DNA from 3 places in the Prescottella sp. GW823-FHT02E09 genome. Region 3 is predicted to be linked to each of the others. Evidence: riboswitches for the same ligand, from Rfam matches in the RefSeq annotation. Region 3 holds a riboswitch; each other region holds the start of a gene.
What was found. A riboswitch is a leader RNA that binds a small molecule or an ion and turns the genes downstream of it on or off. The one in region 3 is predicted to bind cobalamin.
Positions count from the first base shown of each region.

Region 1: another riboswitch for cobalamin. It lies ahead of metE (5-methyltetrahydropteroyltriglutamate--homocysteine S-methyltransferase); the one in region 3 lies ahead of AC1RIF_RS07165 (magnesium chelatase subunit D family protein).
Region 2: another riboswitch for cobalamin. It lies ahead of AC1RIF_RS03355 (ABC transporter substrate-binding protein); the one in region 3 lies ahead of AC1RIF_RS07165 (magnesium chelatase subunit D family protein).

Region 1 is NZ_JBXAJP010000001.1:673,304-677,579, forward strand. Features, by position in the region: gene AC1RIF_RS03270 (aldehyde dehydrogenase) at 1-694, shown strand, start outside; gene AC1RIF_RS03275 (NDMA-dependent alcohol dehydrogenase) at 729-1,838, shown strand; cobalamin riboswitch at 2,247-2,424, shown strand; gene metE (5-methyltetrahydropteroyltriglutamate--homocysteine S-methyltransferase) at 2,589-4,276, shown strand, end outside.
Region 2 is NZ_JBXAJP010000001.1:688,107-692,382, forward strand. Features, by position in the region: gene prpD (2-methylcitrate dehydratase PrpD) at 1-222, shown strand, start outside; gene prpB (methylisocitrate lyase) at 224-1,138, shown strand; gene AC1RIF_RS03350 (bifunctional 2-methylcitrate synthase/citrate synthase) at 1,135-2,256, shown strand; cobalamin riboswitch at 2,354-2,539, shown strand; gene AC1RIF_RS03355 (ABC transporter substrate-binding protein) at 2,551-4,140, shown strand; gene AC1RIF_RS03360 (ABC transporter permease) at 4,137-4,276, shown strand, end outside.
Region 3 is NZ_JBXAJP010000002.1:646,563-650,838, forward strand. Features, by position in the region: gene cobO (cob(I)yrinic acid a,c-diamide adenosyltransferase) at 1-560, opposite strand, end outside; gene AC1RIF_RS07165 (magnesium chelatase subunit D family protein) at 598-2,535, opposite strand; adenosylcobalamin-variant (AdoCbl-variant) riboswitch at 2,587-2,683, opposite strand; gene mqo (malate dehydrogenase (quinone)) at 2,752-4,276, opposite strand, start outside.

The DNA.
Region 1 (4,276 bases), on a different contig from region 3:
CGGCGGCAAGTCCGCCGCCATCGTCCTGCCCGACGCCGACCTCGACAAGGCCATCGCAACGATCGTGGCGGCGTCGTTCGCTCTCAACAGCGGAATGGCCTGTGTCGCACTCACTCGCGTACTGGCACCGCGCGAGCTCTACGACGAGATCGCCGGCCGACTGGCGGAGGCGGCCGCCAAGCTGGTGGTGGGCGACCCGTCCGACCCCGCGACGCAGGTGGGCCCGATGGTCACTCGGGCTCATCAGCAGCGGGTTCTGGACTACATCCGCGTCGGCCGCGAGGAAGGGGCCACCGTGCTGACCGGCGGTGGGGTGCCGGCCGGCCTCGAGTCCGGGACGTATGTCGAGCCGACTCTGCTCGGGAACGTGCGCAACGACATGCGAGTCGCGCAGGAGGAGATCTTCGGCCCGGTGGTCTGTCTGCTGCCGTACGAAGACGAGGAGGACGCGGTGCGCATCGCCAACGACTCCGACTTCGGCCTCTCCGGCGCGGTGTTCACAGAGGACACCGAACGCGGTGTCGACATCGCACGCAGGATCCGGACCGGCACCATCACCGTCAACGGCTTCGCCACCGAACCGACCGCACCGTTCGGCGGTTACAAGCGCTCCGGCATCGGCCGCGAGATGGGTGTCTACGGCCTGGCCGGCTACCTCGAGCTCAAGTCGATCGCAGTGCCGAACCCAGCCTGAAAACTCACATCAGTTCATTTGAACAGGAGAGAACATGAAGACACGAGCTGCTGTACTGACCGGTCCCGGGCGGGATTGGGAGGTACACGAATTCGACCTCGACGAACCCCGGCCCGGTGAGGTGCTGGTGCGAGTCGTGGTTGGCGGGCTCTGCCATTCGGACAAGCACCAGCAGCACGGCGCCGCCCGCTACCCGCTCATCGGCGGACACGAGGGCGCCGGAATCATCGAAGCCGTCGGGGAAGGCGTGACAGCCTTCGCTCCCGGTGATCATGTTGCGTGCTCGTGGATCCCGAGCTGTGGAGCGTGCCGCTTCTGCATCAACGGGCAGAGCTACCTCTGCAATCTGGGCATCAATGTCGCGACCGGCGAACTCGCGTCGGGCGGGTACCGGTTCCACCGGGAGGGCCAGGACGCCGGCGGCTTCGCTGCGCTGGGCACCTTCTCCCAGTGGATGGTCGTCGATCAGCGCTCGCTGGTGAAGGTCGACAAGGACATTCCGTTCGAGTGGGCGTCCCTGGTGACGTGTGGTGTCGCGACCGGATGGGGCTCGGTCCTCCGATCCGGAAATGTGCGGGCCGGCGACACCGTGGCCGTCTACGGGAGCGGAGGCATCGGCGCGAACGCGGTAAGCGCCGCAGTGAGTGCCAATGCCGGTCTGGTTGCGGTCATCGACCCTGCCCCGTCCAAGCGCGACTTCGCGCTCAAGCTCGGAGCCGATCACGTGTACGCGACGGCCGAAGAGGCTCACGCCGACATCTGGGACCGCACTCACGGTGTGGGCGTGGACGTCTCGGTGGTCACCGTCGGTGTCGTCACCGCCGAGGTGGTGCAGTCCGCGTACCACCTGACCCGCAAGGGCGGTACGGTCGTCCTGACAGCGATCGCCGACGACAACACCGATGAGACTCTCCGGTTGTCCAGCTCGCACGTAACCAGCTTCAACAAGCGGATCGTCGGCTCGCTGTACGGCGAATGCAACCCGCGCACCGACATCCCGCGACTGCTGAAGATGGCCCAGGCCGGCAAGCTCGACCTCGACTCCCTGGTGACCCGCAAGTACGCCCTCGACGACGTCAATCAGGGCTTCGCGGACATGCTCGCCGGTGAGAACATCCGCGGCGTCATCATGCACGAGCACTGACCGTCCCAACGAAACCGCGCCGGCAGTACCCAGCGACGGTGGACCGAGTTGCCCTGTGCACCGGTCCGCCGTCGCTCGCGTCCACGTTCGGCACTGTACGAGCCGATGCCGGACAGAGCCCGATGCCCAGCACACACGCGGGCGGTGTCCCGACCAGGCCTGGGCAAGGACGGCAGCGCCGGCGATGAACTGGACGGACTGCGCTTTCCCCCGACGTTGTCGTAGAGCGGTAGGTCCAGTCGCTACTTCGCACGACCCGGGCCTTGCCGGACCAGGCATCGGTTTCGAACTCCTCGACGATGAGGTGACAAGCCTTCTCTTCGAGGGCTTATGCTGGACGGTGCAGCTGGTTCGCCAGGCGCGGTCGTGAGGAGCCCCGAAGACCACCGCCCGGCGTCGAAGCATCCGCGGTCGCGAGACCTCGAATGTGAGAGGGAACCCGGTGAGAATCCGGGACTGTCCCGCAGCGGTAAGTGGGAACGACCGCCGTCACATGCACTGGACCGAGAAGGTCTGGGAAGCGACGGCCAGTAGGTTCCGGTGGGTCCTACCCCGCCCGAGTGTCCACGAGTCCGAAGACCTGCCGACTGTGTCGGGCACGCCGTGCCCGACGGTCCACCGCCTCGTGGAATGGGCGAGTAGATCAGCTCGGTACTTCGTGCTGCCCCGTTGGCGGACGCACACCAGGGGCTCGGTCTGTTCTCGTCTGCCGGTGGTGGCCATCCACGCTGTGAGCAACTGGAGAACACCGTGACATTCGCTTTCACCGCAACCGTGCTGGGCTCCCCGCGCATCGGGCCCCGGCGCGAACTGAAGAAGGCCGTCGAGTCCTACTGGGCCGGGAACCTCGACGCCGCCGCCCTCGAGTCCGTCGCGCAGGATCTGCGGCGGCAGACCTGGACCGAACTGGTCGACGCCGGCATCGATTCCGTGCCGGTCAACGTCTTCTCGTACTACGACCAGATGCTCGATACCGCGGTCATGCTCGGAGCACTGCCGGAACGGGTCGCCGGGGTCGGTGACGCCCTGGACCGCTACTTCGCCGCCGCCCGCGGCAATGCGACCGTGATGCCGCTCGAGATGACGAAGTGGTTCGACACCAACTACCACTATCTGGTCCCCGAGATCACACCCGACACCGTCTTCTCACTCGACGCGGCGAAGGTGCTCGGCGAGGTGGACGCGGCTCTGGCGCTGGGCATTCCGGCCCGACCGGTAGTGATCGGGCCGGTCACGTTCCTGCTGCTGTCCAAGCACGAGGACGGAGCGCCCCTCGCCCGACTGGACGAACTCGTTCCGCTGTATGCCGACCTGCTGACGCGCCTCGCGGACGCCGGCATCGACTGGGTGCAGATCGACGAACCGGCGCTGGTCGCGGACCGCAGCGACGCCGAGATCGCCGCCGCGGGCGTGGTCTACGACCGGTTGTCGGCACTCGAGCACCGCCCGGCGATCCTGCTGGCGTCGTACTTCGGCGACCTCGGACCGGCACTGCCCGTTCTCGCCGAGACCGGAGTCGAGGGACTGGCCGTCGACCTGGCCGCGGGCTCGCTGGGGTCCGTCCTCACGACACCCGGTCTCGAGCGCAAGCACGTCGTCGCCGGTGTGGTGGACGGCCGCAACATCTGGCGTAACGACCTCGACGGATCCCTCGACTCACTCGAAACCCTGTGCGAGCGTGCAGGCTCGGTGGCCGTCTCGACGTCGTGCTCGCTGCTGCACGTGCCCTACACCCTCGACGGCGAGGACGGCCTCGATCGCGCGCTGCGGTCGTGGTTGGCGTTCGGCGCCGAGAAGATCCGGGAGGTCGGCACCCTCGCGACGGCGCTGCGCACCGGACGGGACGCCGTGGCCGGGGAACTGGCCGACGCCCGTGCCGCTGCCGCCACCCGCGCCGCCGACCCGCGCCTGCACGACGACGCGATCCGCGACCGCCTCGCCGCCCTGACCGAGGCGGATCGTCGCCGCAATCCGGCCGCCGAGCGGCGCGCCGCCCAGTCCGCGGTGCTGCCGCTGCCCCCGTTGCCGACCACCACGATCGGTTCCTACCCCCAGACCACCGCGATCCGGGTCGCACGCGCGGCGCTGCGCAAGGGTGACATCGACGCGGCCGAGTACGTGCGGCGGATGCAGGCCGAGATCGCCGACGTCGTTGCGCTGCAGGAGGATCTGGGCCTGGATGTGCTGGTGCACGGCGAGCCCGAACGCAACGACATGGTGCAGTACTTCGCCGAGCAGCTCGACGGCTTCTCCGCGACCGTGAACGGGTGGGTGCAGTCGTACGGCAGCCGCTGCGTGCGCCCGCCGATCCTGTTCGGCGACGTCCGCCGTCCGCGACCGATGACCGTCGAGTGGACGTCGTACGCACAGTCCCTCACCGCCAAGCCGGTCAAGGGCATGCTCACCGGTCCGGTGACGATCCTGGCGTGGTCGTTCGT
Region 2 (4,276 bases), on a different contig from region 3:
GACGCACATCCGTTGGGCGCGCGCCCGTTCGCCCGCGACCAGTACATCGCGAAGTTCCGCACCCTCGCCGAGGGCGTCGTCGCCCCGGACGAGCAGGACCGGTTCCTCGAGGCCGCGCAGCGCACCCCCGAGCTGAAAGCCGGCGAGCTGGACCAGCTCACCTTCACCGTCACCGGCGACGTCCTCGCCCGCGCTCCGAAGTCGCCGAAGGGACTGTTCTGACATGCCCGGTCTCATCGCCGCCACCACCTCGGCCGCCGACAAGCGGATCGCGTTCCGTGCCGGCCTCACCTCGGGCAAGATCCAGCGCCTGCCCGGCGCGATCAATCCGTTGACCGCCAAGCTGATCCAGGAGATCGGCTTCGAGGGCGTCTACGTCTCCGGCGGCGCGTTCTCCGCCGGGCTCGGTCTGCCCGACATCGGTCTGACCACGCTCACCGAGGTCGTCGCGCACAGTTCGCAGATCGCCGGAGTCACCGATCTGCCCGTACTGATCGATGCCGACACCGGGTTCGGTGAGCCGATGTCGGCGGCACGCACCGTCCTGGCCGCCGAGGACGCCGGCATCGCCGGTCTGCACCTCGAGGATCAGGTCAATCCCAAGCGCTGCGGTCACCTCGACGGCAAGGCCATCGTCCCGACCGAGGACATGGTGCGCCGCCTGCGGGCCGCCGTCACGGCCCGACGCGACCCGAACTTCGTGATCTGCGCCCGCACCGACGCCGCGGGAATCGACGGGATCGATGCCGCGATCGAGCGAGCCGAGGCCTACGCGGGCGCCGGCGCCGACATGATCTTCACCGAGGCCCTGCACACCGAGGCCGACTTCGAGAAGTTCCGTGGCGCCGTGGATATCCCGCTGCTGGCCAACATGACCGAGTTCGGCAAGTCCCAGCTCGTCCCCGCACAGACCCTCGAGGACATCGGCTTCAACGCTGTCATCTATCCGGTCACCACCCTGCGGCTGGCGATGGGCGCCATCGAACGGGGCCTGCGCGAAATCCACACGACCGGAACGCAGGAGGGGCTGCTCGACAAGATGCAGACCCGCTCCCGGCTGTACGAGCTGCTCGAGTACGAGCGCTACAACGAATTCGATTCCGGAGTCTTCAACTTCACGCTCGGAGGGAACCAATGACAAATGCAGTCCCGACGATCTACAAGGGCCTGGCCGGCGTCGTCGTCGACACCACCGCGATCTCCAAGGTGGTCCCCGAGACCAACTCGCTGACCTATCGCGGCTACGCGGTCCAGGACCTGGCGGCCAACTGCAGCTTCGAGCAGGTCGCGTACCTGTTGTGGAACGGGGAGCTGCCCACCGACGCCCAGCTCGAGCTGTTCTGTCAACGTGAGCGTGCGAGTCGCCGCGCCGATCGTTCTCTGCTGGCGCTGGTCGCGAAGATGCCGGACAACTGCCATCCGATGGACGTGGTGCGGACCGCGATCAGCTTCCTCGGTGCGGAGGACCCGGAAGAAGCCGACAACTCACCGAAAGCCAACCGCGAGAAGTCACTCCGGATGATGGCAGTGCTACCGACGATCGTCGCGGCCGATCACCGTCGCCGCCACGGTCTGGACCCGATCGGCCCGCACAGCCACCTCGGTTTCGCCGCGAACTTCCTGAACATGTGTTTCGGCGAAGTCCCGGCACCGGAACTGGTGAAGGCCTTCGAGGTTTCCCTGATCCTGTACGCGGAGCACAGCTTCAACGCCTCCACCTTCGCCGCCCGTGTCGTGACCTCGACGCTGTCGGACATCTACAGCGCCGTCACCGCCGCGATCGGAACCCTCAAGGGCCCACTGCACGGCGGCGCCAACGAGGCCGTCATGCACGACATGATCGAGATCGGCGAACCCGAGCGCGCCGCCGCCTGGCTGAAGGACAAGCTGGCCCGCAAGGAGAAGGTGATGGGCTTCGGGCACCGGGTCTACAAGAACGGCGACTCGCGCGTCCCGACGATGCGCCAGGCCTTCTTCGACGTCGCCGCACAGACCGGCGGCGACAAGTGGGTCCAGATGTACGAGATCCTCGAACGCACCATGAACGAGGCCACCGGCATCGAGCCCAACCTCGACTTCCCCACCGGACCCGCCTACTACCTGATGGGCTTCGACATCGAGGTATTCACACCCATCTTCGTGATGAGCCGCATCACCGGATGGACCGCGCACATCATCGAACAGGGCGAGTCCAACGCCCTGATCCGACCGCTCAGCGAGTACACCGGCGTGCCGCAACGCTCGGTGGTGGCCTGAGCCCACGATCAGCGCCCCGGGGTTGGTCATTGGCATCACCGTCTCCTGCACCCCGGGGCGCTCCCTTCTCGAATCGCGTCCTTCCGTCGGGCCCGACCTGTCCGGATCGCGATCTTGTACTGTGCCACTCGACGCAGGGAACACCGGTGCGAATCCGGGGCTGTCCCGCAACTGTCACCGAGGAGCGAACCCCCAACGCTCGGCCACGACCCCACCGGGTTGGAAGGCCGGGGGCGAGTGCTGATCCGGGAGCCAGGACACCTGCATCGACGCCAGGACACCACGAGGATGGAAATGAATAGTTCGATATCTACCGCCCGTCAGGGGCGGCGCTCACTGCTGCGTGCCGGTGTGTTCACCGTCGTGGCCGCCATGGCGGTCACCGGCTGCTCGTCCGGTGCGTCCGATGCCGCCGGCGGCATCACCGACGATCATCTGACGATCTACAACTCCTACAAGATCGCCGGGCTCGATCCGGCCGCGACGGGCACCAACTGGCTGTTCGACTGGGGCGTCGCAGAGAACCTGCTCCAGGTCGAGGAGGACGGGCAGATCACGCCGTGGCTCGCCGAGAGCGTCGAGCGTCGGGACGACCTGACGTGGGTGATTCAGCTTCGCGACGGGCAGACCTTCCAGAACGGCAAGCCCGTCACCGCGCAGGCCGTCGCCGCAGCACTGAGTCGCCAGATCGAGAAGTCCAAGGCGGCACGGGTGTACCTCGAAGAGGGCACACAGGCCGTGGCGGAGGGTGCCACCGTGGTGCTACGCACCCCGAAGCCCAACGCGATGGTCCCGGCCGGTCTGGCAGCGCGCGACAACTCGCTGCAGATCTACGACGTCGAAGCGATCGATGCCGCCGGCGGCGACTCCGCGAAGATCGTCGGATCCGGCGCGTACACCGGGCCGTACGCCATCACGCAGTGGACGCCGACCGATCTCGAACTCGCCCGCTACGACGCGTACTGGCAGGGCACGCCCGCGCTGAGCGGCATCAGTGTCGACGTCGTACCGGACGAGCAGGCGCGCATCGCCGGAGTCGAGAGCGGCGAAGCCGACATGGCGTTCTACCCGTCCACCGGCGCACGACTCGCCCTCGACGGTCGTCCGGGTGTCGCGGTGAAGAACTCGCCGAAGGCTCTGCAGTCGCTGCTGATCGAGATGAACCTGAAGGAAGGCATCTTCACCGACGTCGAGGTGCGCAAGGCGTTCACACAGGCGATCGACTACCAGGGCGTGGCCGACAACATCGGCAACGGCTCCTTCGACGCGGCCGAGGGCCTGTACCCCGAGGGCCTGCCGTACGCACTCGACAGTCAGAAGTTCGACCTCGAGGCCGCGAACACGACCCTGGACCGGGCCGGTTGGGCCGTCGGCGCCGACGGCGTCCGCACGAAGAACGGGCAGCGCCTCACCGTCCGATTCGTCACGCAGGCACAGGGTCCGGAGACCACGGACGTGGCGATCGGCATCCAGGATCAGGTCGCCAAGGCCGGGTTCGAGCTGAAGATCGACGTCGCCGAGGATTCCGCCGCGGTCAAGGAGAATCCGTCGGGCTGGGATTCGTCGATCGCACTCAGCGGTTCGCTGTCCGGCACCGCGGACCCCGTCCAGCCGTTCCTCGTCCGGTGGACCACCGGCGGGTCCTCGAACGCGCAGGGCCTGTCCAACCCGGAGATCGACGCGATCGGTGAGAAGCTGCGCGGCACCTTCGACGAGGATGAGCGGAACGAGCTGCTCGAGCGTGCGCAGGAGATCCTCGTCGCCGAGCAGGCGTACGTCGTCGCCGGCACGTTCAAGTACTTCACCGTGGTGACGTCGGACGAGTGGTCCGGATACGAGGTGTCCAACGTGCGCCGGCACATCCGGTACGACACCGGGGCGTGAACGCCACCTTCCGTGCGGCCGGTGGACGGCTGATCCAGGCAGTGGCGGCGGCATGGGGAGCGAGCCTGCTCATCTGGATGCTGCTGCCACTGGCCCCGGGAGACCCTGCCCGCCTGACACTGGGCGCACAGGGCAT
Region 3 (4,276 bases):
TTGGTCATCTCGGTCACCAGGTCGGCCGCGTCGATCAACGCCTGCGGGGCGTCGCGGCCGGTGATGACGACGTGCTGGTTGCCGGGGCGTGATCGCAAGACCTCGACAACTTCCTCGGTGTCCACCCAGCCCCACTTGAGGGGGTAGGTGAACTCGTCGAGCACGTAGAAGCGATGCGTCTCGGCGGCGAGGCGGCGGACGATCTCCTGCCAGCCCTCGGCCGCGGCCGCCGCGTGGTCCTCCTCGGAACCCTGCTTGCGGGTCCACGACCAGCCCTCGCCCATCTTGTGCCACTGCACGGCGCCGCCGACGCCGCTGCTCTCGTGCAGGTCGCCGAGCGCCCGGAAGGCGGCCTCCTCGCCCACCTTCCACTTGGCGCTCTTGACGAACTGGAACACACCGATATCGAAGCCCTGGTTCCAGGCGCGCAGCGCCATACCGAACGCGGCGGTCGACTTCCCCTTCCCGGGTCCGGTGTGCACCGCGAGCACCGGTTGGTTCCGGCGCTGGCGGGTGGTGAGCCCGTCGACGGGCACGTTCTCGGGTACGCCCTTGGGCATGTGCAGTCCCTTCCTCGGACTCGGATGTTCGGGCGGGTCAGGCGGCGGCGCGGACGACGCCGGCGACCTGTTGCGCCGAGAGCTCCGCGAGCCGCACGCACCCGCCGCGCAGGTCACGGGCAAGTTCTGCGGCCAGGCCGAGCCGGACCATGCCGGTCTCGCAATCCACGACGATCGAGGCGACGCCGGTGTCGGCGAGCATCGCGGCGGCGCGCTTGGCCCGCCGCACGGCGTCCGCGGCACCGGTGGCACGACCGTCGGTGAGGGACACCACCAGCGCGCGACGCTTGGGATCCCGGACGCGTTCGCGCAGCACCACCTCGCGGGCACGCAGGAAGCCCTCGGCGAGCGGCGACTTGCCTCCGGTCTTCATCGACCGCAGTCGACGCACCGCGACATCGACCGACGACGTCGGCGGCAGCACCAGTTCGGCCTCACGGCCTCGGACGGTGATCACGGCGACCTTGTCGCGCCGCTGGTAGGCGTCGCGCAGCAGCGACACCACCGCGCCGGTCACCGCGGACAGCCGGTCCCGCGCGGCCATCGACCCGGACGCGTCGACGACGAAGAGCACCAGATTGCCCTCGCGACCCTCCCGGATCGCGCCCCGAATGTCACTGGGCGCCAGCCGCATCGGGCCTCCCCACCGACCCCGGTCCGTCTGGTGTTCGGCGGCGGCGAACAGCGTGCCCACCAGATGCAGACCGTGCCCGGGCTCGGTCGTGGTCCGAACGGTGCGACCGCGGGTGGAGCGGGAACGGGACCGCCGGCCGGGGGCGCCGTCGCCGACGCCGGGGATCTCGAGCATCCGGGTCCGGAACTGCGGGCCGGGGGCACCGGCGTTGCGCTCGGCTCCCGAACCGGCCCCCGGATCGGTCGAATCCTGTTCGGGCGCTTCCGATGTCGACTGATCCGACGGCGGCTCCGGTGCTGGATCCGACGGGGACTCGCCGCCACCGGGCCCGTCGGGATCGGGATCGGGCTCGGGCTCGTCGTGTGCCTTGACGTCGGAGTCGGCCTCCGCCATCGCGTCGTCGAGCTGCTGCTGGTCGAGGCCCGGCTCGTCGAAGGGGTCACGCCGACGACGGTGCGGCAGAGCAAGTTCCGCGGCAACACGCACGTCTTCCTCGGCGACCGCGTCGGCGCCCCGCCACGCGGCGTGCGCGGTGGCGGTGCGGGCGAGGACCAGGTCCGCGCGCATACCGTCGACGTCGAACGACGCGCACAGCGACGCGATCCGTCGCAGCTCGCCGTCGGACAGTTCGATGTCGTCGATACGACCGCGGGCGTGCGCGATCTGCCGGGCCAGCTCCCCGTCCTGCCCGGCGTAGCGGGCCGCGAAGGCATCGGGGTCACGCTCGTAGTCGAGGCGGCGGCGCACCACCTCCATCCGCACGTCGACGTCCCGGGAGGCCGCGACGTCCACCGCGAGCCCGAACCGGTCCAGCAGCTGCGGACGCAGCTCCCCCTCCTCGGGGTTCATGGTGCCGACGAGGACGAACTTCGCCGGGTGCGAGTGGGAGACACCGTCGCGTTCGATGTGGACCCGGCCCATCGCGGCCGCGTCGAGCAGCACGTCCACCAGGTGGTCGTGCAGGAGGTTGACCTCGTCGACGTACAGCACGCCCTGGTGCGCATCCGCGAGCAGCCCGGGTTGGAAGGCCCGCTCGCCGTCGCGAAGCACCTTCTCGAGATCGAGTGATCCGACCACGCGGTCCTCGGTGGCACCGACGGGGAGTTCGACGAGCCGTGCCCGGCGACGCTCCCCCACGTGCTCGATCTCGGGGAGCAGCGCGGTGAGCGCGCGCACGACGGTCGACTTGGCGGTGCCTTTCTCGCCGCGGACCAGCACACCCCCGATTCCGGGGTGGACGGCGCACAGGATCAGCGCCAGGCGCAGGCGGTCCTGTCCGACGACGGCACTGAACGGGAAGCCGGCAGGCTCGTGAGCGGCCAGGTCATGACTGTGACGCAACGATCGAATCCCTTCACGTCTCGGTTTCCTCGCCGAGAGCTTGGCGGTGCGAAACGTTGCGGCATTCTGGCTTCGGGTCGCTCCCATCGAGCACCCTCACAGTGGCGGGACCGCGCCTGATTCTCACAGGTCTTCCCCGCAGACGTTTCTCTGTTGCAGCACACTACCGCGACCCGGAGTTTCCTCCGAGCCGCGGTAGTGGATGTGGTGCGATCGTCAGACGGATGCGGACTCGACCACGGGCGCGGCGTGCGCCGGGGCCGTGGGGGCATCGCCGAGCTGCAGCGAACGAGTGCTCCAGTCCCAGACCTGCTGGAACAGGTCGGCGTTGTCGGACAGCTTCAGGCCCAGCGACGGGACCATCTCCTGCAGCTTCGGCTTCCATGCCGCGAACTCGCGCGGGAAGCAGCGCTGCAGCACGTCGAGCATGGCCGGCACGGCGGTGGAGGCGCCGGGCGAGGCACCGAGCAGGCCGGCGATGGTGCCGTCCTCGGCGTTGACCACGGCGGTGCCGAATTCGAGGACGCCGCCCTTGCCCTTCTTGCGGATCACCTGGACTCGCTGACCGGCGGTGATGAGCTCCCAGTCCTTGCCGACAGCCTTCGGCACGAACTCACCGAGGGTGCCGATGCGGTCGGCGGGCGACTGCATGAGCTCACCGATGAGGTACTTGGTCAGACTCAGCTCGGTGAGGCCGACACCGAGCATCGACATCAGGTTGTTGGGCTTGACCGAGCCCGGAAGGTCGGTGATCTTGCCCTGCTTGAGGAACTTCGGCGACCAGCCGGCATAGGGGCCGAACAGCAGGCCCGGCTTGCCGTTGATGACACGGGTGTCGAGGTGCGGCACCGACATCGGGGGCGCGCCGACTGCCGCCTTGCCGTACACCTTGGCCCGGTGCTGGTCGATCAGCTCGGGGTTGGTGCAGCGCAGGAACTGACCGCTGACCGGGAAGCCACCGAAGCCCTTGGCCTCCTTGATGCCCGACTTCTGCAGCAGGTGCAGCGCACCGCCGCCGGCGCCGACGAACACGAACTTGGCGTTGACGGTCTTCTTGGCGCCGGTGCGCAGGTTCTCGACCTTGACGATCCAGCTGCCGTCGGACTGCTTGGTGAGGTTGCGGACCTCGTGACCGAAGTGGACGGTGCCGCCCGACGATGCGACGTAGTTCAGCAGCTGCTTGGTGAGCGCGCCGAAGTCGACGTCGGTGCCGGACTCGGTCCAGTTGAGCGCGACCGGGTCGGAGAAGTCACGGCCCTCGGCCATGAGCGGCAGGCGCTCGGTGAAGAAGTCCTCGGACTCGGAGTACTCCATGCCGGCGAACAGCGGGTGACCGGCGAGTGCCTCGTAGCGGGCGCGCAGGTACTTCACGTTGTCGGCGCCGTGCACGAAGCTCACGTGCGGGATCGGGTTGACGAATTCCTTGGGATCGGTGAGGACCCCGTTGTCGACGGCATGCGACCAGAACTGGCGGGAGACCTGGAACTGCTCGTTGACGTTGATCGCCTTGGTGATGTCGACGGTGCCGTCGGCCTTCGCAGGCGTGTAGTTGAGTTCACACAGCGCGGAGTGCCCGGTGCCCGCGTTGTTCCACGGGTCGCTGCTCTCCGCCGCAGCGGCGTCGAGTCGTTCGAAGGTGGTGATCGACCAGTCCGGCTGCACCTGACGCAGGATCGCGCCGAGCGTTGCGCTCATGATGCCCGCTCCGACGAGCACTACATCGGTCTTCGCCACTACGTTC